2 regions of the Pseudoxanthomonas sp. SORGH_AS_0997 genome follow, and region 1 is predicted to be linked to the other one. Evidence: predicted binding sites of a transcription regulator. Region 1 holds the regulator's gene; the other holds the start of a gene.
The links. The regulator HrcA, encoded in region 1, represses chaperone genes, less so after heat shock. The targets are predictions, from matches to a motif close to TTNGCACTCNNNNNNNNNGAGTGCNAA.

Region 1 (15,254 bases):
TCCACGGATAGGTCTTGTCGGTAGAGACCACCTTGGCCAGGTCCATGCCCTTTAGGCCGGGGAACTTGCGTGCGGCTTCCAGCGCCTGCTCGACATCGATCTGCCCGGCCATCAGCGCGCCGTTCTGCGCGCCCTTCTCGCGCAGGATGCGCGTGAGCTTGCGGGTGTCGATGCCGGCGATGGCGACCACGCCGCGCGCGGCCAGCCAGTCCTGCAGCGAGATCTGGCTGCGCCAGTTGCTGGGACGGCGCGGCACGTCGCGCACGATCAGGCCGGCCGACCAGACCTTGGCGGCCTCGTCGTCCTGGTCGGTGCAGCCGGTGTTGCCGATATGGGGATAGGTCAGCGTGACGAGCTGACGGGCGTAGGACGGATCGGTGACGATCTCCTGATAGCCGGTCATGGCGGTGTTGAACACCACTTCGCCGACGGACAGGCCGTTCGCGCCGACCGATTCACCCTCGAATACGGTGCCGTCTTCGAGGACCAGGATTGCGGGTTGGGTCACTGCAGGTTCGCCTTGGGGATGGGAGGAACCCTGCGCCCACGTCCAACTTGCGGCTGCAAGAAACCGCGGACGCGGCGCTTCTCCGGTCCGAGGCGATGTGGGTTAACAGGCGAGTGCGAATTGTACGGACCCGGCGCCCCCCGCGCCAGCCGCTTTTTTCGCACGGTGCCCTGGCCTGACGAAATTCGCTCAAGGTTGCGGCGGGGCGAGCAACCCCTCACCTGCCACCTAAGACCGCAGGATGTGGCGTGCTTCACGCGGCGATCGGGAGCTCGACACGCCACGCCGACAGCTACACTGGCCTTGATGACGCTGAACGCCTACTGGCTTCATACCCTCATGGAGGCGGCCGCCTATTCGGTGGGCTTCCAGCTCTATCTGCGCGAGCGCCGCCGCCTGCCCTACCCCGGGCAGACCGACCGGGTCCAGGCGCTGCTGCTGGTCGCCGGCACCGTGCTAGGCGCGGCCGTCGGCAGCAAGATCGCCTACTGGCTCTACGATCCTGCGTCTGCCTTCGACTTCCCCTCGTTCCGTCGCCTGCTGGAAGGCAAGTCCATCATCGGTGCGCTGCTGGGCGGCTGGGCCGGCGTCGAGCTCGCCAAGCGCCTTGCCGGGATCCGCGGCTCGACCGGCGATGCCTTCGTCCTGCCGCTGACGGTGGGCATGATCATCGGGCGCATCGGCTGTTTCCTGGGCGGGCTGGCGGACCATACCTACGGCAACCCCACCACCCTGCCCTGGGGCGTGGACTTCGGCGATGGCATCGCGCGCCACCCGACCCAGCTTTACGAGATCGTCTTCGTCGCACTGTGGGGCGGGCTGTTGACCCGCTATGGCGGCCGCCTGCCGCGCCCGGGCGACCGCTTCAAGCTGTTCCTGGTCGGCTACCTGCTCTACCGCCTGGCGGTCGAGTCGATCCGGCCGATCCCGCTGTACTACTTCGGTGTGCTGTCCGGCCTGCAGCTGCTGTGCGTCCTGGGCGTGGCCTACCATGTGCGCGACCTCCCACGCATCGCATGGACCCCTGCATGGCGGCAAAAGTAAGGCCTTACCTGTTCTACGACACCGCGGTGTCGGTGTGCTCGACCTGCCTGCGCCGGGTGGAGGCGACCATCCTGTTCAAGGACGGCGGCGTCTACCTGGAGAAGTGGTGCCCGCAGCATGGCCGCGAGCGCGTGCTGGTGGCCGACGACATTGAGTACTACCGCCTGTGCCGCGAGCGCTTCATCAAGCCGCCCGAATTGCCGCAGCGCTTCAACACCGAGCGGCGCTGGGGGCTGCCCCTACGACTGCGGGCTGTGCCCCGAGCACATGCAGCACAGCTGCCTGACCCTGATCGAGGTCACCGATCACTGCAATCTGCGCTGCCCGATCTGCTATGCCGATTCGGGCCCGCATCGCCCCGGCTTTCGCGACCTGGCCACGATCGAGCGCATGCTCGATGCGGTGGTCGCCAACGAGGGCGAGCCGGACGTGGTGCAGATCTCCGGCGGCGAACCGACCCTGCACCCGCAGTTCTTCGAGATCCTCGATGCGGCCAAGGCCCGTCCGATCCGCCACCTGATGGTCAACACCAACGGGCTGCGGATCGCCAAGGACCCGGCGTTCGTCGAACGCCTGGCCGATTACATGCCCGGCTTCGAGCTGTACCTGCAGTTCGATTCCTTGCGCGATGAGGTCCACCAGGAGCTGCGCGGTGCACGCCTGGCGGAGGTCCGGCGCCGGGCGCTGGAGGCCCTAAACCGGCTCGGCATCTCGACCACGCTGGTGGTCACGGTCAAGAAGGGCCTCAACGATGGCGAGCTGGGCGAGATCATCGACTTCGCCCGGCGCCAGCCCTGCGTGCGCGGCGTCACCTTCCAGCCGATCCAGCACGCAGGCCGCACCGAGGGCTACGACCCGGCGCGCGACCGTCTGACGCTGACCGAGGTGCGGCGCGGCATCCTCGAGCAGAGCCCGCTGTTCCGGCCCGAGGACCTGATCCCGGTCCCCTGCCATCCCGATGCGCTGGCGATGGCCTACGCGCTGAAGCTGGAGGACCGCGTCGTGCCGCTGACCGGTCTGATCCCGCCGGAGGTGCTGATCGAGGGCGGCCGCAACAGCATCGTGGTGGAGAAGGACGATCAGCTGCGCGAGGCCGTGTTCAAGCTGTTCGCCACCAACCATTCGCCGCAGTCGCAGGCCTGCTCATTGTCCGACCTGCTCTGCTGCCTGCCGCAGGTGCAGGCCCCGCAGGGGCTGGACTACCGCAACGTCTTCCGTGTGCTGATCATGGCCTTCATCGACGCGGAGGGCTTCGATCTGCGCTCGGTGAAGAAGAGTTGCGTCCACATCGCCCAGCCCGATGGCACGATCGTGCCGTTCGACACCTTCAACCTGTTCTACCGCGACGACCGGCGTCAGCAGCTGCAAGCGCTGCGCGCCTGGGTCGACGGCACCCCGCTCAAGGACGCAACGGCATGAACACCGCGGACCAAGACGACACCTCGCCATCGCAGGCACAGCCGCCCGAACTCCCGCCCGCACCCGAGCCGCAGCGCGGCGGCCTGCCGGTCTGGGCCAAGGTCATCATCGGCATCCTGGCCACGATCGGCGGGCTGACCCTCCTGCTGGCGGCGGCGTGCTTCGGCATGATCGCGATGAGCAACTGAGCGACGCCGCGGCCGCGGTACCGCTTCAGTCCAGCAGATCGCGCACGCGATACAGCCCCGGCGGCCGGTCCGTGAGCCGCTGTGCGGCGTGCAGCGCACCGCGAGCGAAGATGTCGCGGTTGGTGGCGCGGTGGGTCAGTTCCACCCGCTCGCCCAGGCCGGTGAACTGGACCAGATGCTCGCCGACGATGTCGCCGGCGCGCAGGCTGGCGTAGCGCGGCGTGGCGCCGGCCAGTTCGACGCCCTGCCCCAGGGTCAGGGCCGTGCCGGACGGGGCGTCCTGCTTGTGGATGTGGTGGGACTCGATGATGTCGCAGTCCCAGCCGGGCAGCGCGGCGGCCGCGCGTTCGACCAGCTCGGCCAGCACGGCCACGCCCAGGCTGAAGTTGGAGGCCCACACCGCGGGGATGTCGCCGCCGGCCTGCTGCAGCGCGGCGCGCTGGGCCTCGGACAGCCCGGTGGTGCCGGAGACCAGCGCAGCCTTGCGCTGCAGGCACAGCGCCAGGATCGGGTCGAACCCTTCCGGCAGGCTGAAGTCGATGGCCACGTCGAACACCGGCGCGCCAGGCAGCTCGCTGGCGGCGAAGTACGCCACGCCATCGACCACGCGCGTGGCCGGCGGGCGATGGGTCACCGCGGCCACGACCTGCAGCGCAGGCTCGCCGGCCGCCAGCCGCAGCAGCGCCTGGCCCATGCGACCCGAGGCGCCATGAATCAGCACCCGCAGCGGCGGGCTCGTGCGGTCGCCCTTCACCGTCATGCGGCCGCGGCGGCTGGCAGGGCGGCGATGGCCTCGGACACCAGTTCGCCCAGAATCTTCATGCCGGCCTCGATCTTCTCGCCCGGCACGGTCACGAACGACAGGCGCAGCGTGTTGATCTGCGGATCGGTGGCGTAGAACGGCGCGCCCGGCACGAAGGCCACGTTGCGCGCGATCGCCTTGGCCAGCAGCGCGGTGGTGTCGATGCCGTGCGGCAGGGTCACCCAGACGAACATGCCACCCTGCGGCCGCGTCCAGTGCGCCTGCGCCGGGAAGTAGCGCTCGAGCGCATCGAGCATCAGCTGGCACTGGCGCGCGTAGAGGCCGCGGATGGTCGGGATGTGCTCGTCCAGGAAGCCATCGCGCACGGTCTCGTAGACGATGCGCTGGCTGAAGGACGGCGTATGCAGGTCGGCGGCCTGCTTGGCCTGGACCAGCTTGGAGAACAGCGGCTCGGGCGCGACCACATAGCCCAGGCGCAGGCCCGGGGCCAGCACCTTGGAGAACGAGCCCATGTAGATCCCGCCTTCGGGGTTGAGCGAAAGCAGGCTGGGCAGGTGCTCACCGCCGTAGCTCAGTTCGCCGTAGGGATCGTCCTCGACCACCGGCACGCCGGCGGCCAGCGCGGTGGCGACCAGCGCCTTGCGCCGGGCCAGCGGCAGGCGCTTGCCGGTGGGGTTCTGGAAGTTGGGCAGGCAGTACATGAAGCGCGCGCCATCCAGCAGCGCGGGCGTGAGCGCGTCGACATCGATGCCGTCCTCGTCCGACGGCATGCCGGCGAAGGCCGGGGCGAACAGCGAGAAGGACTGCAGCGCGCCCAGGTAGCTCGGCGTCTCCACCAGCACCTTGCTGCCCTCGTCGATCACGCGTCTTGCCGAGCAGGTCCAGGCCCTGCTGCGAGCCGGTGACGATCAGCACACGGCTGGCCGGCACCGGCGCGCCGGCGGCGGCAAGCCGCTGCGCCACCCACTCGCGCAGCGGCCCGTAGCCCTCGGTCGGGCCGTACTGCAGCGCGGCCTGCGGCGCCTCGGTGAGCACCTTGTCGGTGGCCGCGCGCATGCGCTCGACCGGGAAGGTCGAGGCGGCCGGCAGGCCGCCGGCGAAGGAGATGACCTCCGGGCGCTCGGTCACTTTGAGGATTTCGCGGATCGCCGAGCTGGTCAGGGCCAGGGCGCGCTGGGACAGGGTGATCTGGGTGCTCATGCCGCCAAGGATACCGCGCGCGCCGGTGCCGCATCGCACTGCGGCGCGGGAAGGCCTTAGTGGCTGCTGGCCGTCCTGCTGGCGAAAAATCCACCAATCCGGAAACGGGCCTTGTCCGGCGCGCCTGGCGCCGGGCTGTCCACAGGGTTGTGCCGCCGGTCATCCACAGGCGGTGTGGAAAACCTCAGCGATGCGACAGACGCATGTGGAACTCGTGCGCATCCTCGCCTTCGACCACGAAGCCCAGCCGCTCGTACAGGCCGCGCGCCGGGTTGGCCTTGAGCACGTGCAGGGTGACGTCCTTGCCGGCGGCGCGCGCCTGCTCGATGTACTCCTCCAGCAGCGCCCGGCCCAGGCCCTGCCCCTGCAGCTCGGGGGCGACCTGGATCTGCATCACCACATGGTCCGGCCCGCTGCGATCGAGCTTGAGCAGGCCCACGATGCGCTCCTCGCGCAGCAGCACCTGCGCATGCTGGTAGCCGTTCAACAGGCGGGCCAGCATGCTGCCGGGCGAGGTATCGACCCCGGAATTGCGCATGTGCTCGCGCATGGTCGCCTCGCGCAGGGCCAGCAGCGCCGGTACGTCGTCCGGCGTGGCCGCGCGCCGCTGCAGCGAGGCGGCCAGGCGCCGCGCCGGCGACAGCGCCGGCATCGACGAGGTCCCGTCGAGCACGCGGCCGATGCCGCTGGCATCGACCTCGGCCGCCGCCCGCGCCAGCGCGCCCAGGTCGACATCCGCATCGAACCCAAGCCGGAAGTGCAGCTCGCCCGCCGGATTGCGCAGCGAATGCAGCGAGGCGATGCTCACCCCGTGCCGCTCGAACACGTGCAGCAGCGCCCTCAGCGAGCCGGGCTGATCCAGCGGCAGATGCACCGACAGGCTGCGCGTCTCGGCCAGGTCGGCCAGCAAGTAGCCGATGCGCTCGAAGCGGTAGTTGCCCTCGGCCAGCGCCGTGGCGCCGATGGCGGCCTTGTTGGCGGCCAGCACGTCCTGGCGGAATCCGCTGCGCGCCGCCTCATCGCCCTGCCCGACCAGATCGCGCAGCCGCGTGACCTCCTCGACCAGCGTGTCCAGCACCTGCGGCACGTGCGGATTGCCGAACTGAATGTCCTCGTAGATGGCCGGATTGAGCGCCAGGATGCGCGCGATCATCGCCCCGTCCATCTCGAAGGACGCCGAGCGGTACGGGAACAGCTCGACCAGCGAGCCGACGTGTTCGGCATGGCGGCGCAGCACGCCGGCCTGGGCCAGGTGGGTGGCGTGGACCAGGGCCTGCACCAGCGCCATGACCTGATCGTGGTGCTCGGGCGTGGTGCGCACGCACTGGGCCTGCAGCGCATCGAGCAGCCGCTGCAGCCAGGGCCGCCAGGCGTCCAGGCGCGCCTCGCACACCACCATCGGCCGACCCTTGAGCGTGGGCGACTTGGGCGGCGCGGTCATCGGATGCAGGCCGACGACTTCGGCCTGCGAGGCGAGCATCGCGGCGACCGGGCCGGTCTTGATCGAGGTCAGGTCGATCCACAGCTGCCCGGCCTCGCGCCCGGCCGCCAGGCGCACGTAGTCGCCGATCACCTGCTCGGTGATGCGGATCGGCGCGCTGAACACCAGCACCTGGGCCTGTTCGATCAACGCCTGTGGCGTGTGCGAGGCGGGATCGGCCGGATCCTGGCCGATGACACGCACGCTCAGGTGCCGCCCGAGGAAGGCGCCCAGCCAGCGGCCGTAGGCGCCGGCGCTGCCGACGATGCCGACGCAGGACACCGGGCTCATGCCAGCCGCTGCGCGGGGAAGCGCGCCGGGGTGGCCAGCGCCGCGGGCGCGGCGGCGTGCACGTCCAGTTCCTCGACACCCGCGGCCAGGGTGGCCTCCAGCGCGGCGTGCACGCCGGCCAGGGCGCTGCCGATCGCGTGCTCGAGCGGCTCACCGCGCAGATGCAAGCCCAGGGTCAGCGCGACCAGCACATCGCCGGTGCCGGCCACGTCCACCGGCAGCCACGGCGTGGCCCAGCGATACACCGCCTCGCGCCCGACCAGCAGCGTGACCAGCTCGCCCGGCGCTCCCTCGACGCTATGCACCAGCGCCCACTGCGGCCCACGCGCCAGCAGCTGCCGCGCCGCGGCCAGCGCATCGTCCTGGGCCAGGCTGGGCAGCCCGGTGAGGCGGCCCAGCTCGAAGGCATTGGGCGTAACCATCCACGCACGCGGCAGCAGGCGCTTGACGAAGACCGTCTCCAGCGCCGGTTCGACATAGGGGCCGGTATGGGTGTCGCCGATCACCGGGTCGAGCACGTAGCGCAGCGCCGGGGCCTGCGCCTGGGTGCGCGCCAGCCAGTCGGCGAAGGCCTCACCGTTGGCCAGGCTGCCGAAGTAGCCCGACACCAGGGCGCGGGCGCGCTGCGGCAGGCCGCGCTCGCTGGCGCCGAGCAGCAGATCGGTTAACCACTGCGCCGGCAGGATGTGGCCGCGCAGGGTCGGATAGAAGGGCGTATTGCTGAGCAGCGTGGTCGGCACCTCGGCCACCCGCAGGCCGAGCGCGCGCAGCGGCGGCGCGGCGGCACTGTTGCCGGCATGGCCATAGACCAGCTGCGATTGCACGGTCAGGACATCGACCGGCGCCGGCCCTTCCGGGCGCTGGCGTCGACCGTGGACGAGATGGCTTTCGCGCGTGTCTTGGGTCATGCGCGCATTGTAAGTGGGTGGTGGGGCTGGGAATCGGGATTGGGGATTGGGGATTGGGGATTGAAGCGTCGCCCGCGCATCGCTGCTCCTGCCCCCTCCCTTGCGTGCAGCGCAGGGGAGCTCGAAGTCGCGGCTAGCGACTGAGGGGGAGGGGTTGGCTTTTGCTGTTGCTTGAGCCCTGCTCTTGGCTTTGCTGTTGCCGCTACTTGCGCAGCAAAAGCAAAAGCACCCCTCCCCGGCCCTCCCCTGCGCTGCGCGCAAGGGAGGGGGCGGATCAGGGTGCTTTGCGGGTTTCGGTGGATTGCGGGTATGGCGTGGAGGCTCCGAGTCGGCGAGCCGACTCAGGACCCCAGGCTCACGACGTCATCCGGTCCCAGAAGCCCTTGACGCCATCCAGGAACGTGGCCGACTTGGGCGAATGCTTGCGCGCGTCCTCGCCGACGAAGGTGGCCTCGAACTGCTCGAGCAGCTCGCGCTGCTGCTGGGTCAGGTTGACCGGGGTTTCGACCACGACCTTGCAGAACAGATCGCCGGTGGCGCGGCTGCGCACCGACTTGACGCCCTTGCCGCGCAGGCGGAACAGCTTGCCGGTCTGGGTCTCGGCCGGGACGCGGATCTCCGCCTCGCCGCCCAGGGTCGGCACGCGCACGGTGTCGCCCAGCGCAGCCTGCGAGATGCGGATCGGCACGTCGCAATGCAGATCGTCGCCGTCGCGCTGGAAGATGGCGTGCTCGCGCACGCGCACCTCCACGTACAGGTCGCCCGGCGGGGTGCCGGTCGGGCCGGCCTCGCCCTCGCCGGCCAGGCGGATGCGATCGCCGGTGTCCACGCCGGCCGGGATCTTGACCGACAGCACGCGCTCTTCCTCCACGCGCCCGGCGCCATGGCAGACGCGGCAGGGGTTGCGGATGATCTGGCCGCGCCCGTCGCAGTGCGGGCAGGCCTGCTGCATGGTGAAGATGCCGCGCTGCATGCGCACCTGGCCGCGACCGCCGCAGGTGGTGCAGGTCTCGACCTTGCCGTCCTCCGAACCGCTGCCGTGGCAGGGCTCGCAAACGGCCATGGTCGGGATCTCGATTCGCTTCTCGACCCCGGCGACGGCCTCTTCCAGGTCCAGCTCCATCACATAGCCGATGTCGGCGCCGCGACGGGCCTGACGCGCGCCGCCGGCGCCACCGAAGATGTTGCCGAAGATGTCGCCGAAGATATCGCCCATGTCCGGCCCGCCGAAGCCGGCACCGCCGCCGCCCATGCCGTGCTCGAAGGCCGCATGGCCGTGCTGGTCGTACAGGCGGCGCTTGCCGCCGTCGGACAGCACCTCGTAGGCCTCCTTGCACTCCTTGAACATCACCTCGGCGGTGTGGTCGCCCGGGTTGCGGTCGGGGTGATACTTCATCGCGCAGCGGCGATAGGCCTTCTTCAGCTCCTCGTCGCTGGCGTTGCGGGCCACGCCCAGGACTTCGTAATAGTCACGCTTACTCATAGGCGGGGATTGGGGATTCGGGAATCGGGATTCGTTAACGGCAAAAGCGGAGAGATCCTCTCTCTTCCGCTCCTATTGCACCTAAGGAAGGGACAAGGATCGGAATCGAGGATCCGCAGGCCAAAGCCTTTACGAATCCCCAATCCCCAATCCCTGCTTACTTCTTGTCGTCCTTGACCTCGGTGAACTCGGCGTCGACCACGTCGTCGGCCGCACCGCGCGCCTGCTGGGCGCCGGCGTCCGCACCCGGACCGCCCTGCTCGCCCGCCGCGGCGGCGGCGTACAGCGACTGGCCGGCCTCTTCCAGCGCCTTGGAACGCGCCTCGATCTGGGCCTTGTCGTCGCCCTTCATCGCCGTCTCCAGGTCGGCCAGCGCGGCCTCGACCTTGCCGATCACATCGCCGCCGACCTTGGCGCCGTGCTCGGTGATCGCCGTGCGGGTCGAATGGATCAGCGCGTCGGCCTGGTTGCGGGCGCCGACCAGCTCCTGGAACTTCTTGTCCTCGTCGCGATGCGCCTCGGCATCGGCGACCATGCGCTGGATCTCCTCGTCCGACAGGCCCGAACCGGCCTTGATCTCGACCTTCTGCTCCTTGTTGGTCTTCTTGTCCTTGGCCGACACGTGCAGGATGCCGTTGGCGTCGATGTCGAAGGACACCTCCACCTGCGGCAGGCCGCGCGGGGCCGGCTCGATGCCGGACAGGTCGAAGCGGGCCAGCGACTTGTTGAAGCGAGCCTGCTCGCGCTCACCCTGCAGCACGTGCACGGTCACGGCCGACTGGTTGTCCTCGGCGGTGGAGAAGGTCTGCGAGGCCTTGGTCGGGATGGTGGTGTTCTTCTCGATGATCTTGGTGAACACGCCGCCCAGGGTCTCGATGCCCAGCGACAGCGGGGTCACGTCCAGCAGCAGCACGTCCTTGACGTCGCCGGCCAGAACGCCGCCCTGGATCGCGGCGCCCAGCGCCACGGCCTCGTCGGGATTGACGTCCTTGCGCGGCTCCTTGCCGAAGAACTCGGCCACGGCCGACTGCACCTTGGGCATGCGGGTCTGACCGCCGACCAGGATCACCTCGCTGACGTCGCTGGCGCGCAGGCCGGCGTCGTTGAGCGCGGTGCGGCACGGCTCGATCGACTTCTTGATCAGGTCGTCGACCAGGGCCTCGAGCTTGGCGCGGGTCAGCTTGATGTTCAGGTGCTTGGGACCGGAGGCGTCGGCGGTGACGTACGGCAGGTTGACCTCGGTCTGCTGCGAGGAGGACAGCTCGATCTTGGCGCGCTCGGCGGCGTCCTTCAGGCGCTGCAGGGCCAGCGGATCCTTGCGCAGGTCGATGCCCTGGTCCTTGTTGAACTCGTCCACCAGGTAGTCGATGACGCGCGCGTCGAAGTCCTCGCCACCCAGGAAGGTGTCGCCGTTGGTGGCCAGCACTTCGAACTGCTTCTCACCGTCCACGTTGGCGATCTCGATGATCGACACGTCGAAGGTGCCGCCGCCCAGGTCGTACACGGCGACCTTGCGGTCCTTGGTGTCGCCCTTGTCCAGGCCGTAGGCCAGGGCCGCGGCGGTGGGCTCGTTGATGATGCGCTTGACGTCCAGCCCGGCGATGCGGCCGGCGTCCTTGGTCGCCTGGCGCTGGCTGTCGTTGAAGTAGGCCGGCACGGTGATGACCGCCTCGGTGACCTTCTCGCCCAGGAAGTCCTCGGCGGTCTTCTTCATCTTCTCCAGCACGCGGGCGGAGATTTCCTGCGGGGCCATCTTCTTGCCGTCGGCGGTGGCCACCCAGGCATCGCCGTTGTCGTGGGCCAGGATGGTGTACGGCACCAGGTCCAGGTCCTTCTTGACTTCGGCGTCGGTGAACTTGCGGCCGATCAGGCGCTTGACCGCGTAGAAGGTGTTCTTCGGGTTGGTGACCGCCTGGCGCTTGGCCGAGGCGCCGACCAGGACTTCGCCGTCCTTGGTATAGGCCACGATCGAAGGCGTGGTGCGGTCGCCCTCGGAATTCTCGATGACGCGGGCCTTGCCGCCCTCCATGATCGCCACGCACGAGTTGGTCGTGCCGAGGTCGATGCCGATGATCTTGCCCATGATGTGACTCCGTTAGGAAGCGTGGTTGTCGGGGTGTGGCGGGCGGATCGCGCCTGCCGATGAACCCGATATAGGGATGTGATGGTGGGCTTCAAGCGCCCGTGGAACACAAAATCTCGATCCGGACAGGTCCGCCGGTCGCATTCAGTCGTGGCGGGCCACGACCACCAGCGCCGGACGCAGCAGGCGGCCGCCCAGCAGATAGCCCTTCTGGAACACCTGCACGACGCTGCCCGGCGCGGCGCCGTTGGCGTCGGCCTGGCTGATGGCCTGGTGGTGTTCGGGATCGAAGGGCTTGCCGACCGGGTCGAGCACGGTCAGGCCGTTGTCGTCGGCGACCTTGAGCAGCTGCTTCTGGGTCAGCTCCAGGCCATCGCGCAGCGGGCTGGGCTCGGCGCCGGCGGCGGTCAGGCCGGCGTCCAGGCTGTCGAACACGGGCAGCAGCTGGCCCAGCAACTTCTCGTTGGCGAACTTGCGGGCGTTGTCCACGTCGCGGGCCACGCGCTTGCGCTGGTTCTCAAGGTCGGCGCGCTCGAGCAGGACCGAGGCGCGCAGCTGGTCCAGTTCGTTGCGCAGGGTCTGCAGTTCGGCCTGCAGCAGCGCCTCGGTGGAAGCCTGGGCGTCGGGGTGCGCGGCGGCCTGCTCGCCGCCCGGATGTTCGTTAGAAGTCATGTCTGTGGTTTCCGTCCTGGCGGTCGGATGTCCGCCGCAAGCCCCACCTATGGGGTCGGCGCGGACGGATTCAAGTCATCGCCGGGACGCAGCATTGCCGCGCCGAGCGCGTCGGCCGCCGCCTGCACCACCGGAATCACGGTCTGGTAGGCCATGCGCGAGGGCCCGATCACGCCCAGCACGCCCAGCACCTGGCCGCTGGCCTGGGCCCGATACGGCGCGGCGACCAGCGACATCCCGTCCAGCGGCGCCAGGCCGGTTTCCTCGCCGATGAAGATGCGCACGCCCGGCGCGTTCATGGTGCGCTCCAGCAGCTGCAGGATCTCGCGTTTGCGGGCGAAGGCCTCGAACAGCTCGCGCAGCCGGTCCAGATCGGACAGGTCCTGCACCCCCATCAGCCGAGTCTGCCCGGCCAGCACCATGTCATCGTCCGAAGGGGTCAGCGCGTGGTCGGCCAGCTCGACCGCGTGGGCCAGCAGGCCTTCCATCTCCGAGCGCGCCGCGCGCAGTTCGCGCAGCAGCGTGGCGCGGATGTCGGCGATCGGGCGGCCGGCGAAATGGTGGTTGAGGTAGTTGGCCGCGCGCTCCAGCTCGGAGGGGTCGAAGCTGCGGCGCGGCTCGATCACCCGGTTCTGCACCTCGCTGTCGGCGAACACCACGATCGCCAGCACCCGGCGCCCGTCCAGCGGCACGAAATCGATGTGGCGGAAGGCGAACTGCTCGCGCCGCGGCGCGCCGACCACGCCGACGAAGCGGGTCATGGCCGACAGCAGCTCGGAGGCGTTGCCCAGCAGCGCCTGGGTCCCGGTGCCGGCCGGCAGCTCGGCGCGCAGGCGCGCGACCTCGCGCTCGGCCAGCGGCTGCATCTGCACCAGGCTGTCGACGAACACCCGGTAGCCCTGCGGGGTGGGAATGCGCCCGGCCGAGGTATGCGGCGAGGCCAGCAGCCCGGCGTCCTCCAGGTCGGCCAGGATGTTGCGGATCGTCGCCGGGCTGACGTCCAGGCCGGCGTGCTGGGCCAGCGTGCGCGAGCCGACCGGCTCGCCATCCTGGATGTAGCGGGCGATCAGGGTGCGCAGCAGCTGCCGCGAGCGCGCATCGAGGTCCGGACTTGAGGGCTTCATGACGCTTTAGATAGCGTCCCGCCGCCGCCCTTGCAACCGGGCCGCGCCTGTCTCAACCGCTGCGCCGCCTGCCCCTACAATGCCGGCCACTATGCTCCGACACCTGACCATCAAGGACTTCGCCGTGGTGCGCGCCACGGACCTGGAATTCGGCCCCGGCATGACGGTGATCTCCGGCGAGACCGGCGCCGGCAAGTCGCTGCTGGTCGACGCGCTGGGCTTTCTGTCCGGCGCGCGCGCCGATGCCGGCGTGGTGCGCCACGGCGCCCAGCGCGCCGAGCTGTCGGCCGAGTTCGAGCTCGCGCCGGCCGCCCCTGCCCTGGCCTGGCTGGCCGAGCACGCCCTGGACGAGGCCGGCGCCTGCCAGCTGCGCCGCGTGCTGCGCGCCGACGGCGGCTCGCGCGCCTGGATCAACGGCCGCGCCGTGCCGGTCTCGCAGCTGGCCGAACTGGCCGGCCTGCTGGTGGAGATCCACGGCCAGCACGAGCACCAGGCGCTGCTGTCCAAGCCGCGTCAGCTGGACCTGCTGGACGCCTTCGCCGGCAGCGCGCCGCAGCTGGCCAAGGTGCGCCAGGCCGCGGCCGCGTGGTCGACGCTGCTGGCCGAGCGCGAGCGCCTGACCGCGCAGGGCGATGTCTCCGACCGGCTCAACTATCTGCAGCACCAGCTCGACGAACTGCGCGCCGAGGACCTCAGCCCCGACGCCATCGAGGCCCTGTCCCAGCAACATCGCCGCCAGGCCCACGCCTCCAGCCTGATCCAGGCCTGCGAGGACGGGCTGACCCGCCTGTCCGGCGACGAAGGCCCCTCGGCCAGCCGGCTGCTGCTGCAGACCCGCGCCGAGCTGGCGCGCGTGCTCAGCCACGAGCCGCGCCTGGGTGAGGTCGACAGCCTGCTCGACAGCGCCCAGATCCAGCTGCAGGAGGCCCTGGCCCTGCTCAACCAGGTCCGCGACGACCTGGACGTGGATCCGGCCCAGTTCGAGCGCGCCGAGCGCCGCCTGGGCCGGCTGCACGACTTGGCGCGCAAGCACCGCGTCGCACCCGAACAGCTGGACGAGGTCGCCACCCGCATCGAACAGGAGCTGGACGGCCTGCGCGGCGCCGGCGAGCGCCTGGCCGGCCTGAACACGGAGATCGAGGCCGCCCGCCAGGCTTGGAAGGCCGCCGCTGCGGCCTTGACCAAGGTCCGCACCAAGGCCGCCACCAGCCTGGCCAAGCAGACCACCGCCCTGATCGGCGAGCTGGGCATGGGTGGCGGCAAGCTGGAGGTCCAGCTCGAACCCATCGACGCCGAACGCCCCGACGCCCAAGGCGCCGAGCGGGTCGAACTGCTGGTGGCGGCCAACGCCGGCCAGCCGCCGCGGCCGCTGCGCAAGGTGGCCTCCGGCGGTGAGCTTTCGCGCATCTCGCTGGCCATCGAGGTGGCCGCGCTGGGCTCGGACGCGGTGCCGACCATGGTGTTCGACGAGGTCGACTCCGGCATCGGTGGCGCGGTGGCCGACATCGTCGGCAAGAAACTGCGCGACCTGGGCCGCGCGCGCCAGGTGCTGTGCGTGACCCACCAGCCGCAGGTCGCCGCTCAGGGCCACGCCCACTACCGCGTCAGCAAGGCGCCGGTGGACGGCATGACCCAGTCCTCGGTCGAATCGCTCGACGCCGCCGCCCGCCGCGAAGAGCTCGCCCGCATGCTCGGCGGCGTCCAGGTCAGCGCCGAGGCCCGCGCCGCCGCCGGCAAGCTGCTCGAAGCGGTGGACTGACGCCGCCCAGTCCTGCTGGATGGGAAAGCACCCACCGCGCGTGACGCCGCCCCTGTAGAGCGGAGCTTGCTCCGCTGGGGCCTTCCCCGCGAACCGAACGGAGAGCAGCGGAGCGAGCTCCGCTCTACAGGTAAGCCGCCAGGTGATCGGAAGAGACAACTGCTTCCACGGCGCGTGGATCACGACTTCCTCCGGCCCGAAGCCTCCCACACGATGTGCGGGAAACGGCCCGCCGGACCGCTTTCCCTCCGAAGCCAAGACGCTCACGCTCCGCGCCCTTCAATGAACAGGGCGGCGGAAAAAAGGCCGGGATTTCCCGGCCTTTCCCCCAC
Region 2 (15,254 bases), 1.2 Mb from region 1:
CGCCCGGCGCGCTTGGCGGCATACATGGCCGCGTCGGCGCGCTGCAGCAGACCGCGCGTGTCGCGGTCCTGCGGCAGCAGCCCGGTGATGCCGGTGCTGAGCGTGACGCGCAGCTCGGGCAGTCCCAGATCCCGGGCGATCGCATCGAGCGGTTCGCGCAGCGCGTCGATGCGCCGCAGGGCATGCGCCGGCTCGGCGTCGGGCAGCATGACCAGGAACTCCTCGCCGCCCATCCGCGCGACATAGTCCTGGCCACGGAACACCGCGCGCAGGGTCGCCGCCACGCGCTCCAGCACGCGGTCGCCCACGTCATGGCCGTAGCGGTCGTTGATGTCCTTGAAGTGGTCGATGTCCAGGAAGCACACCGTCAGCAGCCGGCCCTCCTGCTGGGCGCCGGCGCGCGCCTGGGCCAGCCGTTCCAGCGCCGCGCGGCGGTTGGGCAACCCGGTCAGCGCGTCGGTCTGCGCCAGCAGGCGCATCTGGTCGCGCTGCTGGCGCAGGCTGCCCAGGCGCAGGGTCAGGGCCATGCTGGCGGTCAGGCCGAGCCAGACGCCGGTCACCATCAGCGTCTCCACTTCCCACAACGCCAGAAGGGTAGGCGCGAACAGCTCAAGCCCGGTGGCGAGCAGCAGTGGCGCCAGGCATGCCAGCGTGATCATCCCACCAGGTTGTCGGCGGACCAGCGCCAGCACCGCGCGTGCGGCCAGCAGCACGCACAGCGCCACGAAGCCGACGCCATCGAGCAGCCAGATGGTCCGCAGGGCCGCCTCGGGCAGCACCAGCACCACCGCCGACAGCAGCAGGAACGCCACCGAGACCACGCCGGCGAGCCGATACACGCGCGACGAGGCCTTGCCCGGATCGCGCAGCATGCGCAGGGTCAGGCCGATCATCGCCGTCGGCAGGGCGGCGATCAGCCGCAGCGCCAACGCCTCGTCCAGCGGCAGCCAGGGCCGCGGATAGGTCCACAGCCCGGACAGCAGGGCGATCCACAGCGCGAAGGTCACCGCGCCGATCGCCGCGGACAGGAAGGCGCGCTCGCGCGTGGCGATGAAGGTGAGCAGGCAGGACAGCACCAGCGACAGCACCACCGCCAGGCAGGCCACCCGCATCGAGAAGCGCAGCGTGTCCTGGCGCTGCACCACGGCCGGTTCGCCCAGCATCACGATCGGCCGCCACAGCGGCAGCGCCGCCTGGTCGAACTCGACCTCGATCGGCTGCAGGTTGCCGCGCGGCGGCACCAGCACCGTGCCCATGCCGGTGCGGAAGCGCGAGTCCAGCGTGCGCGCGTCCAGCGGCGTGCCGCAGCGCTCGCGCGTGCCGTGGCGGATCTCCACCTGGCCCTGGTAGATGTTCATCGCCAGCGCCGCCTGCGGCGTGCCCGGCCAGCCGCCGACGGGCGGCGCCAGCGGAATGCGCACATGGCCGGGGCGGTGCTGGTGGCGGCAGGGATCGATGTGTTCCTCGGCCAGCGCCGGCTGGCCGGACACCACGAAGGCCCGCGGCTGCGACGCCGGCGCGCAGGCGGCCAGCCCGAGGACCAGCAGCAGGACCAGGCACAGCAGCCGGGGAAGACGCGACGCCAGGTCGGAGGTCATGGGCTTGGCAATAAGCGCCGCCACGCGGCGGACGACCATGGTATCGGCTGGCGCCAGCCGATCTGCAGTCCGGCGTGCGATCCGTGTGCGAGCCGGCCCGGTCAGGCCGGCCGGGCTTCGCTCAGGGCTTGGCGGCGGCCCGCGCCGGGAAGGCGAAGGTCGCCATCACCGGGAAGTGATCGGACGGATAGCGCGCGCCGTCGTGGTCGGTCAGCGTGGCTACCGTCAGCGGCTGCAGGCCGCGGTAGAGGATCCAGTCGATGCGCTTGTCCGGCGTGCCGGTGAAGTCGTGGAACGTGCGGTCCGGCCCGCTGCGCGAGGGCGCCGTTTCCCAGCTGTCATGCAGCAGCGCGGTCAGGGTGGCGTGCGGCGCGGAGTCCGGCGTGGTGTTGAAATCGCCGGTCAGCACGATCGGCTCGTCGGCCGGCAGCGCCTTGAGCCGCTGCGCGATCAGCTGCGCGCACTTCACCCGCGCGGCCTCGTCCTGGTCGCGGTAAGGGAAGTGGGTGTTGTAGAGCACGAAGGTGCGCCCATCGGCGATCCGCTCGAAGCGCGCCCAGGTCACCATGCGCGGCAGCGGATGGCCCCAGCTGATGCTGCCCGGCACCTCCGGCGTATCAGACAGCCAGAAGTTGCCCGAATCCAGCACCTTGAGCGCGTCCTTGCGATAGAACACGCCCATGTGCTCGTCTTCGTCGCCGCCGCGCCGGCCCTGGCCGAACCAGGCGTACTGCGGCAGGCGCGCGGCCAGATCGTCGGCCTGGCGCCTGACCAGCTCCTGGGTGCCCATCACGTCCGGCGCCTGCTCGGTGAGCACGCGTGCGAGCAGGTCGCGGCGGTTCTCCCAGCGGTTCTCGTTGGTGTCCGCCGGCGTGCGCACGTTGAAGCTCATCACCTTCAGCGTGGCCGGCGCGGCGGCGAAGGCCTGCGCCAGCGGCAGGCCGATGAGCAGCAGGAGCAGCATGCGCGCCTGGCGATGACGTGCGAGCAGCAGGCGGAAGGCGGGAGGCAGCAGACGGGACAGGGGCATGGGACCGGAGCAGGCAACGCGACGGGCGTCATGGTCCGGCAAACGCGCGCCGCGCGAAACGCGGCGAAAGTCGCAAGGCGAAGGCATACCTCCGGCAGGCACGCCGAGATTTATTGAACTGCATCACATATTCGCCAGCCCGCCGCGCCGGCGCGCGAATCACGCGCCCCAGCTGGCGTGGAAGCTGCCCGGCGCATCGACGCGTTCGAAGGTGTGCGCGCCGAAGAAGTCGCGCTGGGCCTGGATCAGGTTGGCCGGCAGGCGCGCGCTGCGGTAGCCGTCGTAATAGGCGATGGCCGAGGCGAAGCACGGCACCGGGATGCCGGCCTTGACCGCCGTGGCCACCACCTCGCGCAGCGCGCCCTGGTAGTCGGCGGCGATCTTCTGGAAGTACGGCGCCAGCAGCAGGTTGGCCAGCTTGGCGTCGGCCGCGTAGGCGTCGGTGATCTTCTGCAGGAAGCGCGCACGGATGATGCAGCCGGCGCGGAAGATGCTGGCGATCTGGCCGTACTGCAGGTCCCAGCCGTATTCGTCCGAGGCCGCGCGCATCTGCGCGAAGCCCTGCGCATAGGACACGATCTTGCTCAGGTACAGCGCCTTGCGCACGGCCTCGACGAAGGCCGCGCGATCGCCGTCGAACGCGGGCGCATCCGGCCCGGCCAGGATCCTGGCGGCGGCCACGCGCTCGTCCTTCAGCGCCGACAGCACGCGGGCGAACACCGACTCGGTGATCAACGGCAGCGGCGTGCCCAGGTCCAGCGCGCTCTGGCTGGTCCACTTGCCCGTGCCCTTCTGCGCGGCGCGGTCGAGCACCTTGTCGACCAGATCGCCCTCGCCGCGATCGTCGCGTTTGCGCAGGATCGTGGCGGTGATCTCGATCAGGTAGCTGTCCAGCTCGCCCTGGTTCCATTGCGCGTAGGTGTCGGCCAGCTCGGCGTTGGACAGGCCGAGCACGTGCTTGAGCACGGCATAGCTCTCGGCGATCAGCTGCATGTCGCCGTACTCGATGCCGTTGTGGACCATCTTGACGTAGTGGCCTGCGCCGTCCGGGCCGATGTAGGCCACGCAGGGCGTGCCGTCCTCGGCCTTGGCGGCGATCTCGTTGAGAATCGGGGCGACCAGCTCGTAGGCGTCTTTCGGCCCGCCCGGCATGATCGAGGGCCCCTTGAGCGCGCCTTCCTCGCCGCCGGACACGCCGGTGCCGATGAAATGCAGGCCGGCCTGGGCCAGCTCCTCGTTGCGCCGGCGCGTGTCCTGGAAGAAGGTGTTGCCGCCGTCGATCAGCACGTCGCCCTTGGCCAGCAGCGGCTTGAGTTCGGCGATGACCGCATCGGTGCCAGCGCCGGCCTTGACCATCAGCAGGATGCGGCGCGGGGTTTCCAGCGATTCGACGAACTCGGCCAGCGTATAGCTCGGCACCAGGCCGGCGTCCGGATGTTCGGCCATCACCTCGTCGGTCTTCTCGCGGCTGCGGTTGAAGATCGAGACCTTGTGCCCGCGGCTGGCGATGTTCAACGCCAGGTTGCGGCCCATGACCGCCATGCCGACCACGCCAATGGGTTGCTTGCTCATATGCGCTCCGATTGCCTGGGCGGCACTGCAGGAAGGGGGCGCGCATGATAACGAGCGCGTCAGGCGATGCATGTCTGCACCGCGCCGCGCGCGCGTAAACGCGGTGCCCGCCGAGGCCAAACCGACCGCGCGCTGTCGCGGCGGTGACCATGCGGACAGGCCGGGGCCGGTTTCAGCACGGCTTCAATCCGGCCCGCACAGGCTCCAGGTCACTCTCCCTAGCCGATGCCCACCATGGATTGCCCCGTCTGCAAGACCACCGCGCTGATGATGTCCGAACGTCAGGGCATCGAGATCGACTACTGCCCACAGTGCCGCGGGATCTGGCTGGACCGGGGCGAGCTGGACAAGCTGATCGACCGGGCCAGCCCGGAGCCGCCCGCGCGCCAGGTCGCCGCGCCGCCTCCGCCGCCGGCCGCCGCCTACGGGGCGCGTGCCTACCCGCGGCATGACCACGATCGCCGCCACCGGGACGCAGGCCACGACGGCTATGGGCGCAAGCGCAAGAAGGAGGGCTTTCTCTCCGACCTGTTCGACTTCTGAAGCCGTTTCCAGCTTCTCGCATCGGGCCCTCGACGTTGGCGTGAGGCGAAGAGGCCTTCTGGCCTCTTGAACGGCGCGCTGACGGACCGCATGTCATGCTCTGGCAGCGTCGCGAATGCTGTTGGATGCGCTAAGTGGTTGATTGCCAAGGATGTGGCGGCAGACGTGAACGGATTTCCAAAAATGAATGCAATGCAACAGATGTCGCGATAATTGTTCCCTTGGTAGAACGAAGGGAACCATCCCGCGCCTTAGCAGTCCAATCCCCACATTGCTAAAATCGCTGCCATGACCCAGACCTCCGCTGCCACCGCCCTGGTGGCCAACAATCTCCCGATTCCCAGCCCGCTTGGCTCGCTGGACGCCTACATCGGCGCCGTGCACCAGATTCCGGTGCTCACGGTCGACGAGGAGCAGGCGCTGGCCCACCGTTTCCGCGACGAGGACGACCTCGACGCCGCGCGCGAGCTGGTGCATTCGCACCTGCGCTTCGTCGTGCACGTCGCCCGCGGCTACAGCGGGTACGGCCTGCCGCTGGGCGACCTGATCCAGGAAGGCAACATCGGCCTGATGAAGGCCGTCAAGCGCTTCGACCCGGACATGGGCGTGCGCCTGGTGTCCTTCGCGGTGCACTGGATCCGTGCCGAGATGCACGAGTTCATCCTCAAGAACTGGCGCATCGTCAAGGTCGCCACGACCAAGGCGCAGCGCAAGCTGTTCTTCAACCTGCGAAAGTCCAAGACCCGCCTGGGCTGGATGAACGCGGCCGAAGTCAGCGCCGTGGCCAAGGACCTCAACGTCTCCGAGCGCGAAGTGGTGGAGATGGAGTCGCGCCTGTCCGGTCGTGACATCGGCTTCGACGCCCCGTCCGACGAGGACGACGACCACGCCCCGCCGTCGCCGGCCGCCTATCTGATGGCCAACGAGGAAGATCCCTCGCAGGCCTACGAGCGCGCCGACAGCGAGGACAACCAGCTCGAGCTGCTGCGCGAAGGCATGGCCAACCTCGACCAGCGCTCGCGCGACATCATCGCCCGCCGCTGGCTGGACGCCGACGCCAAGGTGACGCTGCAGGAGCTGGCCGACGAGTACGGCGTTTCGGCCGAGCGCATCCGCCAGATCGAGGCCAACGCGCTGAAGAAGATGAAGGCGCTGTTTACCGCCTGATCGAAGCCAACGTGTTGCTGATTGAAAAGCCCCGCCTTTGGCGGGGCTTTTTTGTGGTTCTTCGCCGGATCGAGGGGTGGCTCGGTGATTGAGTGTTACGGCTTCGGAGGGGCCCGCTGCCTCGCGCTTTGAGTCACGGGGCTTCGACTCGAAGGCGTTGGGCAAGCGCTCTGCCCCCTCCCTTTCGCCGCAGGCGAAGGGGAGGGCCGGGGAGGGGTGCTTTTGCTCTTCGCTTCTGTGGCTTGCCCGGGAAAGCCCCGGACCCCTCCCCATCCCTCCCCTGCGCTATGCGCAAGGGAGGGGGCCTCAAGTCGATGCCTTTCCGTCACTGTTCGCACCCTGCCCCCTCCCTTTCGCCATAGGCGAAGGGGAGGGCCGGGGAGGGGTGCTTTTGCTCTTGCTTCGATGGCTTGGCCGGTAAAGCCCCGACCCCTCCCCATCCCTCCCCTGCGCGATGCGCAAGGGAGGGGGCGCAGACCGAAGTCCTGTGCCCTGAAGCGCGCGGCAGCGGCCCCCGCCCGCCGGACCGCTGCCCTGCCGGAATCGAACCGCGCACGCGTCGTGAGCTCTAGAGCGTGAGAAGCCTGTCGATCACCTCCGCCAGCCGCGAACACCAGCAGCAGATCGCAAGGCGCCCTGACAATCGTGTAATCGCGATTTCAAGATTCATTCTCATTTGCTAAGCTGCCGCGCATCCGGTCGCTGCCGCGCGCGGCGACATGCGAAGTCCGTCCTCGTCCTGCACATGCCCGCCTCGCGGGCGTGATCGCTGGTGTGCGGCTTTGCCAGATTCGCCCCAGCCGTCGCCAGGGCATCACCCCTGACCGAGGCTGTTCGAGATGACTCCTGCTGCGCGTCGCACCCTCCGTGCGCCTGTTTCCCGTCCCCTGCGCCTGGCCCTGCTGGCCGCGCTGGCCAGTTCCCTGCCTGCCCATGCGCAGCAGGCCGAGACCGACCAGGACGCCGACACCACCCTGGACACGCTGCACGTCACCGCCGAGCAGATCGCCAAGCAGGCGCTGGGGACCTCGATCATCACCCGCGAGGACATCGAGCGCCGGCCGCCGGCCAACGACCTGTCCGACCTCCTGCGGACCATGCCGGGCGTCAACCTGACCGGCAACAGCGCCTCGGGCGCCTACGGCAACAACCGCCAGATCGACCTGCGCGGCATGGGGCCGGAGAACACGCTGATCCTGATCGACGGCCGCCGCGTGAGCGCGCGCGATTCGGTGCGGATGGGCGTGGCCGGCGAGCGCAACAGCCGCGGCGATACCAACTGGGTGCCGGCCGAGGCGGTCGAGCGCATCGAAGTGCTGCGCGGCCCGGCCGCGGCGCGCTACGGCTCGGGCGCGGCCGGCGGCGTGGTCAACATCATCACCAAGCGTCCCACCGGCGACCTGTCGGGCAGCATGACGCTGTATGGGCTGGTGCCCGAGCACAGCGACGAAGGCGGCAGCCAGCGCGCCGGGTTCACCCTGAGCGGACCGCTGGCGCGCGATCTGTCCTTCCGCCTATACGGCAACCTCAACAAGACCGATGCCGATGCGCCGGACATCAACAGCGCGCATTCCCGCAGCGGCGTCGCCGCCGCCGGCCGCGAGGGCGTGCGCAACAAGGACATCAACGGCCTGCTGCGCTGGGACGCCAGCGACGCGCAGGTGGTCGAGGTGGAGTCCGGCTACAGCCGCCAGGGCAACATCTTCGCCGGCGAATATCTCAACAACTCCAACGCCACCGTGGTCAGCAAGGTCGGCGACGAGACCAATGTGATGACCCGCCGCGATGCCGCGCTGACCCATCGCGGCAAGTGGGACTTCGGCACCTCGCGCCTGACGGTGTCCTATGCGCAGACCGACAACGACCGCATCGCCGAAGGCCTGGCCGGCGGACCGGAGGGTTCGCTGTCGACCACGCCGGTGTGGACCCGTTCGACCCTGCGCGACGTCGCCGCCGACGGCGAGATCAACCTGCCGACCACGCTCGGCGGCGTGGACAACATCTGGACGGTGGGATTCGAGTACCGCAAGAGCCGGCTGGACGATCCGTACTCGGTCTCGCAGACGGCCCCCGGTGTGGTCGGCATCGATCCGAGCGGCCGCAACGGCAAGACCGACGAGCAGGTCAGTGCGGTGTTCGTCGAGGACAACCTCTACGCCACCGAGCGGCTGACCCTGACGCCTGGCCTGCGCTTCGATCACCACAGCGCGTTCGGCAACGAACTCAGCCCCAGCCTCAACGTGCAGTACAGGCTGGCGCCGGACTGGCTGATCAAGGGCGGCGTGGCGCGCGCGTTCAAGGCGCCCAACCTGTACCAGGCCAACCCGAATTACCTCTACTACACGCGCGGCAACGGCTGCCCGAGCTACTACGTCGGCGTCGGCACCGGCGGCTGCTACATCCAGGGCAGCGCGGACCTGGATCCGGAGACCAGCATCAACAAGGAGATCGGCATCGAGTGGCTACCCGACACCGGCTACCACGCCTCGCTGACCTACTTCCATAACGACTACGACAACAAGATCGTGGCCGGCTACAGCGACTACTACCAGACGCCGGGCCGGGCCTTCGTCTATCAGTGGGTCAATGCCTCCAAGGCGCTGGTGCAGGGCGTGGAGGGCAATCTGAAGCTGCCGCTGCTCGGCGATCGCGGCCAGACGCTGAGCTGGGACACCAACCTGACCTGGATGATCGACAACAAGAACGAGGCCACCGGCCAACCGCTGTCGGTGATCCCCAAGTACACGCTCAACTCGACCCTGGACTGGCGCGCGACCCAGCGCCTGTCCTTCGCGCTGATGGCCACCTTCTATGGCAAGCAGGAGCAGGCACGGCTGGACCGCAACAACGAGGCCATCTGCGGCGCGGCCGGGCTGCCGGTGTGCGACTCGCTCGGCGCCTACCAGCTGTGGAGCACCAGCCTGCGTTACCGGATCACGCGCGATGTCAGCCTTGGCCTGGGCGTGAACAACCTGGCCGACAAGCGCCTCTTCCGCGAAGGCAGCCGCGCCAGCAGCGCCGGCGCGCAGACCTATAACGAACCCGGTCGCGCGTACTGGGCCAGCCTGCGGTTCGGCTTCTGATGCGCGCGCTCGCCTCCTGCCTGGGCAGCCTGCTACTGCTCATGCTCGCTGCCGCGCCGGCATGGGCCCAGCCCGATCTGAGCCGCACCACCGGGCCGACGCTGGCCGACACCGGTTCGCGCGCTTACGCCTTCCATGTGCTCAGGTTCGTCTCTGCCGATGGTCAGCGCCATTACCGCGTGCGCGTGGCCGTGCCGAAGACGCCGGCGCCGGCCGGCGGCTTCCCCGCGCTGTATCTGCTCGACGGCAACGCGGCGCTGATGGAACTGGACGAGGCCGCGCTCGAGCGGCAGCGGGCCGGCGGGCATGCGCCGGTGCTGGTGTTCATCGCCACCGACAACGACCTGCGCATCGACAGCGCCGCGCGTTCCTACGACTACACGCCGACGCCGGCCGATGGCGCGCAGGAGGACGCGCTGGGCCGGCGCAGCGGCGGCGCCGATGCGTTCCTTGCGCTGATCTTCGATCGGGTACGCCCGGCCGTGGCCCGACTGGTGGCGCTGGACCCGGCACGGCAGACGCTGTGGGGCCATTCCTACGGCGGGCTGTTCGCGCTGCATGCGCTGTTCACCCGGCCGCAGGCGTTCGACCGCTATGTCGCGGTGGACGCCTCGCTGTGGTGGGGCAGCGGCCAGATCCTCGAGGAAGCCGCGCGCTTCCAGGCCAGGGCGCTGCCGGCGCCGGCCGCGCTGCTGATGCTCAACGGCCGCGGCGCGCAGGAACGCGCCGCGCCGCCGGCCGCCGACGCGGCGCGCCGCCAGGCGATGCAGGCGGCGCGGATGCATCTGCCCGCCGATGCGCCGGACACGCTGGCCGCGCAGCTGCGCAAGGTGTCCGGGCTCACGGTGGAGCAGAAGATCCTGCCGGGGCTCTCGCATGGGCAGACGCTGGGCGCCTCGCTGCAGCAGGCGATGGATTTCGCTGGCGCGCCGTAGGGAGTGGGCTGGAGTAACGCGCGTCGTTCCCGCAGCAGCGGGAATCAGGTGTCTGATCGCATCGCGTCCCCGCTTCAGCCAGTGCCCGTAAGCCACACAAAACTCAACCTCGTCGTTCCCGCGAACGCGGGAACCCAGTGCCTTGGGCTCCCTGGGTGAACGTCCATGGGTTCCCGCTTTCGCGGGAACGACGGTAGGTTGGGGAAACGACGTTGGGTGGGTTCTTGCCGCGGAGTTGATGACCCACATCGGCCCGCGCGAAGCGGGCCGATGCGCAGCTCAGTCTGTCGCGCGCTTCGGTCCCGGCGCGAGGTCCTGCACGGCGTGGTCGGGCACGGTCTCGCGCGGGGCCTGGCCGAAGATGATGCGGGCCGCGCGCTGGTAGCTCCAGTACGCCATGGCCCAGTTGACCAGCACCACGAAGCGGTTGCGGAAGCCGATCAGGAAGTACACGTGCGCGGCCAGCCAGAACCACCAGGCCAGCGGCCCGGACAGCTTGAACCGGCCCACGTGCACGATCGCCGCCATGCGGCCGATCGTGGCCAGGTTGCCGTAGTCGCTGTACTTGAACGGCGTCACCGGCTTGCCGGCCAGGCGCAGGCGCAGGCTCTTGGCGATGTAGCGGCCCATCTGCTTGGCCGCCGGCGCCACGCCCGGCACGGGCTTGCCGTTGGCCTGGGTGACGGCGGCCAGGTCGCCGCCGACGAAGATGTCCGGGTGGCCCGGCACGCTCAGGTCCGGGCGCACCAGCACGCGTCCGGCGCGGTCCAGCGGCACGCCCAGGCTGCGCGCCAGCGGCGAGGCGGCCACGCCGGCGGCCCACACCACCGTTCGTGCGGCGAAGGTCTGCCCGCCCAGCGTGTAGCCGTGTTCGTCGATGTGGGTCACCGGCGCGCCGGTGCAGACCTCCACGCCCAGCTTCTCCAGCTGCGCGCGCGCCTTGTCGGTGAGGTCCTCGGGGAAGGACGGCAGCACGCGCGGGCCGGCCTCGATCAGGCGCACCCGCGCCTGGGTCGGATCGATATGGCGGAACTCGTGCTTGAGCGTGTGCCGGGCGATCTCGGCCAGGGTGCCGGCCAGCTCGACCCCGGTCGGGCCGCCGCCGACGATGGCGAAGTGCAGCCAGGCCGCGCGCTTGGCCGGGTCGGGCTCGGCCTCGGCGCGTTCGAAGGCCACCAGCATCTCGCGGCGCAGGCGCAGGGCGTCGTCCAGCGTCTTCAGGCCCGGCGCGTGCTCGGCCCAGGCGTCGTTGCCGAAGTAGGCATGGCCGGCACCGGTGGCCAGCACGAGCGTGTCGTAGCGCAGGCTGGTGCCGTCGGCCAGTTCGATGGTGTGCGCTTCGGGCAGCAGGCGGGTGACCTCGCCCAACTGCACCTCGACATTGCGCTGATCGCGCAGGATGTGGCGCAGCGGCGCGGCGATGTCCGGCGCGGACAGGCCGGCGGTGGCCACCTGGTACAGCAGTGGCTGGAACAGGTGGTGATTGTGGCGGTCGATCAGGGTGATGCGGACGGGGGCGTCGTCGAGCGCGCGCGCGGCCCACAGGCCGGCGAACCCGCCGCCGACGATGACCAGATGGTGTGTTGAAACAGACATGAGCAACAGACTTGGAAACGGGGGGAGAGACGGGTGCCCATGAGGCACCGCACGCCCCATCCTGTCACAGCCGGGTCGGCCTGGCGCTGAAGTCAATTCAACTTCTTGCTAATACGGCGCCGGATACGCCGCCAGAGGCGGCGCGATCACCAGGCCTCACAACAACCCTCCCCACCGTCATTCCCGCGAAAGCGGGACCTTTGCAAAACTACCCTTGATCTTCCCGAGGCTCTTCCCATGCAGCGCGACCCTGCCCAGTCCAGCTTTGCCGATGCCCTGGTCTTGGGCAGCACCAACAGTCGCCTGCAGCGGATCGATGCCTTGTTGGATTGGCCGCAGTTGGTCGGCGCGCTTGGGCTGGAGCGCAAGGCCCAGACCGGCAGGCCGGCTTACCCGCCCACCACGATGCTCAAGGTGTTGCTGCTGCAGGCCTGGTATGGCTTGAGCGATCCGGCGATGGAGGATGCCTTGGGCGATCGGCTCTCCTTCCGGCGCTTTGTCGGGCTGTCCCTGGATCAGGCCGTGCCGGACCACTCCACGATCAGCCGCTTTCGCCAGCGCCTGCTCGAAGGCGATCGCTGGCAGCGCCTGCTGGCGCAGGTCAATGCCCAGTTGGATGCGCACCAGGTGATCCTGCGCCAGGGCACCCTGATCGACGCCACCCTGATTCCGGCGGCGGCCGCCGAACCGCCCAAGCAGGTGGGCGGTGGCCAGTCCCCGGTCGATCCGGATGCCAGGTGGACCAAGCGCCCCAACGGCATGGCGCGTTTTGGCTACAAGCTGCATCTGGCGGTGGATCGGGGTTCGCAGATCGCGCGTGCGATGGTGCTGACCTCGGCCAACATCAACGAGATCACCCAGGCCGCCAAGCTGGTCCAAGGCGATGAGGGCGCGGTTTGGGCGGACAAGGGTTACGTGGGTCCGAGCTTGCGGGAGAAGCTCGCCGAGCACGGGATCGGCAACCGGGTCCAGCGCAAGGCCAGTCGCACGCGCAAGTTGACCGTGTGGGAGAAGCGGCGCAACACGCTGATCGGCCGGGTACGGGGCAGGATCGAGGGCGTCTTTGGGGCCCTCAAGCGCTCCTATGGTTTGGCCCGGATGCGCTTCATGGGCCTTGAACGCAATGCCGTGGCCACCTGCGTGACGTTGGTGGCCTGGAACCTGGCCCGCGCGGCGGACCGCACGGTCTAACGCCACGAACCGAGCCCTGGCGGGCTAAACCACCTTCTGGCCCAAGCGCTTCTTCCCTCACTCTGCCGCTGCAAGCCAGGTCAGCCGCGCCATTTCACCTGTTGAATGCGGCGATGGAGGGTTTTTCAAACGTCCCGCGAACGCGGGAATCCAGGGACGTTTCGCCCCGAGCCCCAGAAACCCCGACGTCCCGCCCGCGCAACCCAACACCGCCGCCCCACTCAATACAAATCCGTCGGATCCACATCCAGCGACCAGCGCACGCGCCGGGCCTCGGGCAGCGCCTCGACCTGCGCCAGCGCCGCCTGCAGCGCGGCGTGCAGGCGCGGGCGCTGGGCCGAGGAGAGCAGCAGCTGCATGCGCTGGAAGCCGGCCCGGCGCGGCATCGGCGCCGGCATCGGGCCGTGCAGCTCCAGGCCGGCATCGGCCTGCGCCAGCGCCGCGCGCACCGCGCGCAGGAAGGCCTGGACGTGCTCGATCTGCTTGGCCTCGGCGCGGAACATCGCCAGGTGCGCGAACGGCGGGAAGCCGGCCTCCTCGCGCTGGGCCAGCTCGGCCTGGGCGAAGGCGCGATAGCCGCCGGACAGCAGCGTCTCCAGCAGCGGATGGCCGGGATGGTGGGTCTGCAGCCACACCTGGCCGGGGCGCGCGGCGCGCCCGGCGCGGCCGGCGACCTGGATCAGCAGCTGGGCGAGCTTCTCGCCGGCGCGGAAATCGGCCGAGAACAGGCCCTCGTCCACGCCGACCACCACCACCAGCGTCAGCAGCGGCAGGTCGTGGCCCTTGGCCAGGATCTGCGTGCCGACCAGGATGCCGGGCCCGTCGCCGAGCGTGGCGAAGGCCTGCTCCAGCGCGTCCTTGCGCTGGGTGGTGGAGCGGTCGATGCGCAGCACCGGCACCTGGGAAAAGGTATCGGCCAGCAGTTCCTCCAGCCGTTCGGTGCCCACGCCCTGCGGTTGCAGCGCCAGCCCGCCGCAGTCCGGGCAGGCCAGCGGCGCGCTTTGGCGATGGCCGCAGTGGTGGCACTGCAGGCGGCGGCCGGCGGCGTGCACCGTCATCGGCGCGTCGCAGCGATGGCAGTGCGCGCTCCAGCCGCAGTCGTGGCACAGCAGCACCGGCGCGTAGCCGCGGCGGTTCTTGAACACCAGCACCTGGCCGCCGGCCTGCAGCTGCGCGGCGATGGCCGCCAGCGTGTCGGGCGACAGGCCCGCGGCCAGCGGGCGCTTGCGCACGTCGACCACGCGCACGCTGGGCGCCTTGGCCGTACCGGCGCGCGTGGACAGGCGCAGATGCGCGTAGCGGCCGGCCTGGGCGTTGTGCAGGGTCTCCAGCGAGGGCGTGGCGCTGCCCAGCACCACCGGCACGTCCAGCGCCTTGCCGCGCACCAGGGCGAAGTCGCGGGCGTGGTAGCGGATGCCGTCCAGCTGCTTGTAGCTGCCGTCGTGCTCCTCGTCGATGACGATCAGCCCGGCCTCGGGTAGCGGCACGAACACCGCCGAGCGCGTGCCCACCACGACCCGGGCCTCGCCGCGCAGGCAGGCCGCCCAGGTCAGCGCGCGTTCGCCGTCGGCCAGGCCCGAATGCAGCGCGTACACCTCCACGCCCAGCCGCGCCCGGAAGCGCGCCAGTGTCTGCGGGGTCAGGCCGATCTCCGGCACCAGCACCAGCGCCTGCCGGCCGCGCGCCAGACAGGCGGCGATGGCGTGCAGATAGACCTCGGTCTTGCCCGAGCCGGTCACGCCCTCCAGCAGGATCGGGGCGAAGCCCTGCGCGGGGATGGCGGCTACCGCCGCCTGCTGTTCGTCATTGAGCACCGGGCCGGGCTGGGGATCGCGCGCGCGGCTGCGCGGCGGCTGGGCGAAACGCTCGGCCAGGCCGCGCTGCAGCAGACTGCGCGCGGCGGTGCGCCAGCCGGGGTGGAGGTCGTCGAGCTGCCATTCGGCCAGGCCTTCGCCGCGCAGGCGCTCGGCCAGCAGGCGCGGCTGGCTGCCGGCGCGCAGGCGGTCCACCGCGGTCATGCCGGCCTCGGTCAGGCGCCAGCCCCAGGACTCGCGCACCGGCAGCGGCTCGCCATGGCGCAGAGGGCCGGGCAGGGCGGTGGCCAGCACCTCGCCCAGCGGGGCGTGGGTGTAGGCGGCCAGCCACTGCAACGAGCGCGCCAGCTCGCCGGCCAGCAGCGGAGCCGGATCCAGCACGGCCAGCGCGGTGCGCAGTTCGCCCGGGGCGGCGCCGGCGGGGACCACCTCGACCACCACACCGACCAGTTCGCGATTGCCGAACGGCACGCGCACCCGCCGGCCGACATCGTCCTGGCCGACGGCGTGGCCGGGGGGCGGCAGGTAGTCGAAGGCCTGCCGCAGGGGAACGGGCAAGGCGACGCGGAGCAACGGGGCGGACATCGCGGGCAAGTGTAGGGCACCGGTCACATCGCACTGCCGGTTGTGCAGTTGCGGCAGGAACCTGTCTGCCAGGTGACGAAACCCACGCAACTGGCCGACACACATGGGAAAACCGCCTTATCCACACCGCCTGTGGATAA

Region 2: the regulator HrcA is predicted to act here: its motif matches at 4,995-5,021, upstream of rpoH (RNA polymerase sigma factor RpoH).

The regions. Positions count from the first base shown of each region.
Region 1 is NZ_JAVIZI010000001.1:1,245,180-1,260,433, forward strand. It holds gene carA (glutamine-hydrolyzing carbamoyl-phosphate synthase small subunit) at 1-508, opposite strand, end outside; gene QE438_RS05600 (prolipoprotein diacylglyceryl transferase family protein) at 815-1,552, shown strand; gene QE438_RS05605 (radical SAM protein) at 1,820-2,971, shown strand; gene QE438_RS05610 (hypothetical protein) at 2,968-3,159, shown strand; gene dapB (4-hydroxy-tetrahydrodipicolinate reductase) at 3,185-3,919, opposite strand; partial or broken gene QE438_RS05620 (PLP-dependent aminotransferase family protein) at 3,916-5,122, opposite strand; gene QE438_RS05625 (GNAT family N-acetyltransferase) at 5,307-5,774, opposite strand; partial or broken gene QE438_RS05630 (prephenate dehydrogenase) at 5,790-6,893, opposite strand; gene pdxY (pyridoxal kinase) at 6,890-7,801, opposite strand; gene dnaJ (molecular chaperone DnaJ) at 8,157-9,284, opposite strand; gene dnaK (molecular chaperone DnaK) at 9,442-11,367, opposite strand; gene grpE (nucleotide exchange factor GrpE) at 11,512-12,039, opposite strand; gene hrcA (heat-inducible transcriptional repressor HrcA) at 12,087-13,163, opposite strand; gene recN (DNA repair protein RecN) at 13,255-14,922, shown strand.
Region 2 is NZ_JAVIZI010000001.1:2,465,457-2,480,710, reverse strand. It holds gene QE438_RS10850 (GGDEF domain-containing protein) at 1-1,598, opposite strand, end outside; gene QE438_RS10845 (endonuclease/exonuclease/phosphatase family protein) at 1,720-2,562, opposite strand; gene gndA (NADP-dependent phosphogluconate dehydrogenase) at 2,788-4,200, opposite strand; gene QE438_RS10835 (zf-TFIIB domain-containing protein) at 4,435-4,743, shown strand; gene rpoH (RNA polymerase sigma factor RpoH) at 5,032-5,910, shown strand; gene QE438_RS10825 (TonB-dependent siderophore receptor) at 6,750-8,993, shown strand; gene QE438_RS10820 (alpha/beta hydrolase-fold protein) at 8,993-9,928, shown strand; gene QE438_RS10815 (NAD(P)/FAD-dependent oxidoreductase) at 10,208-11,524, opposite strand; gene QE438_RS10810 (IS5 family transposase) at 11,762-12,715, shown strand; gene QE438_RS10805 (primosomal protein N') at 12,937-15,114, opposite strand.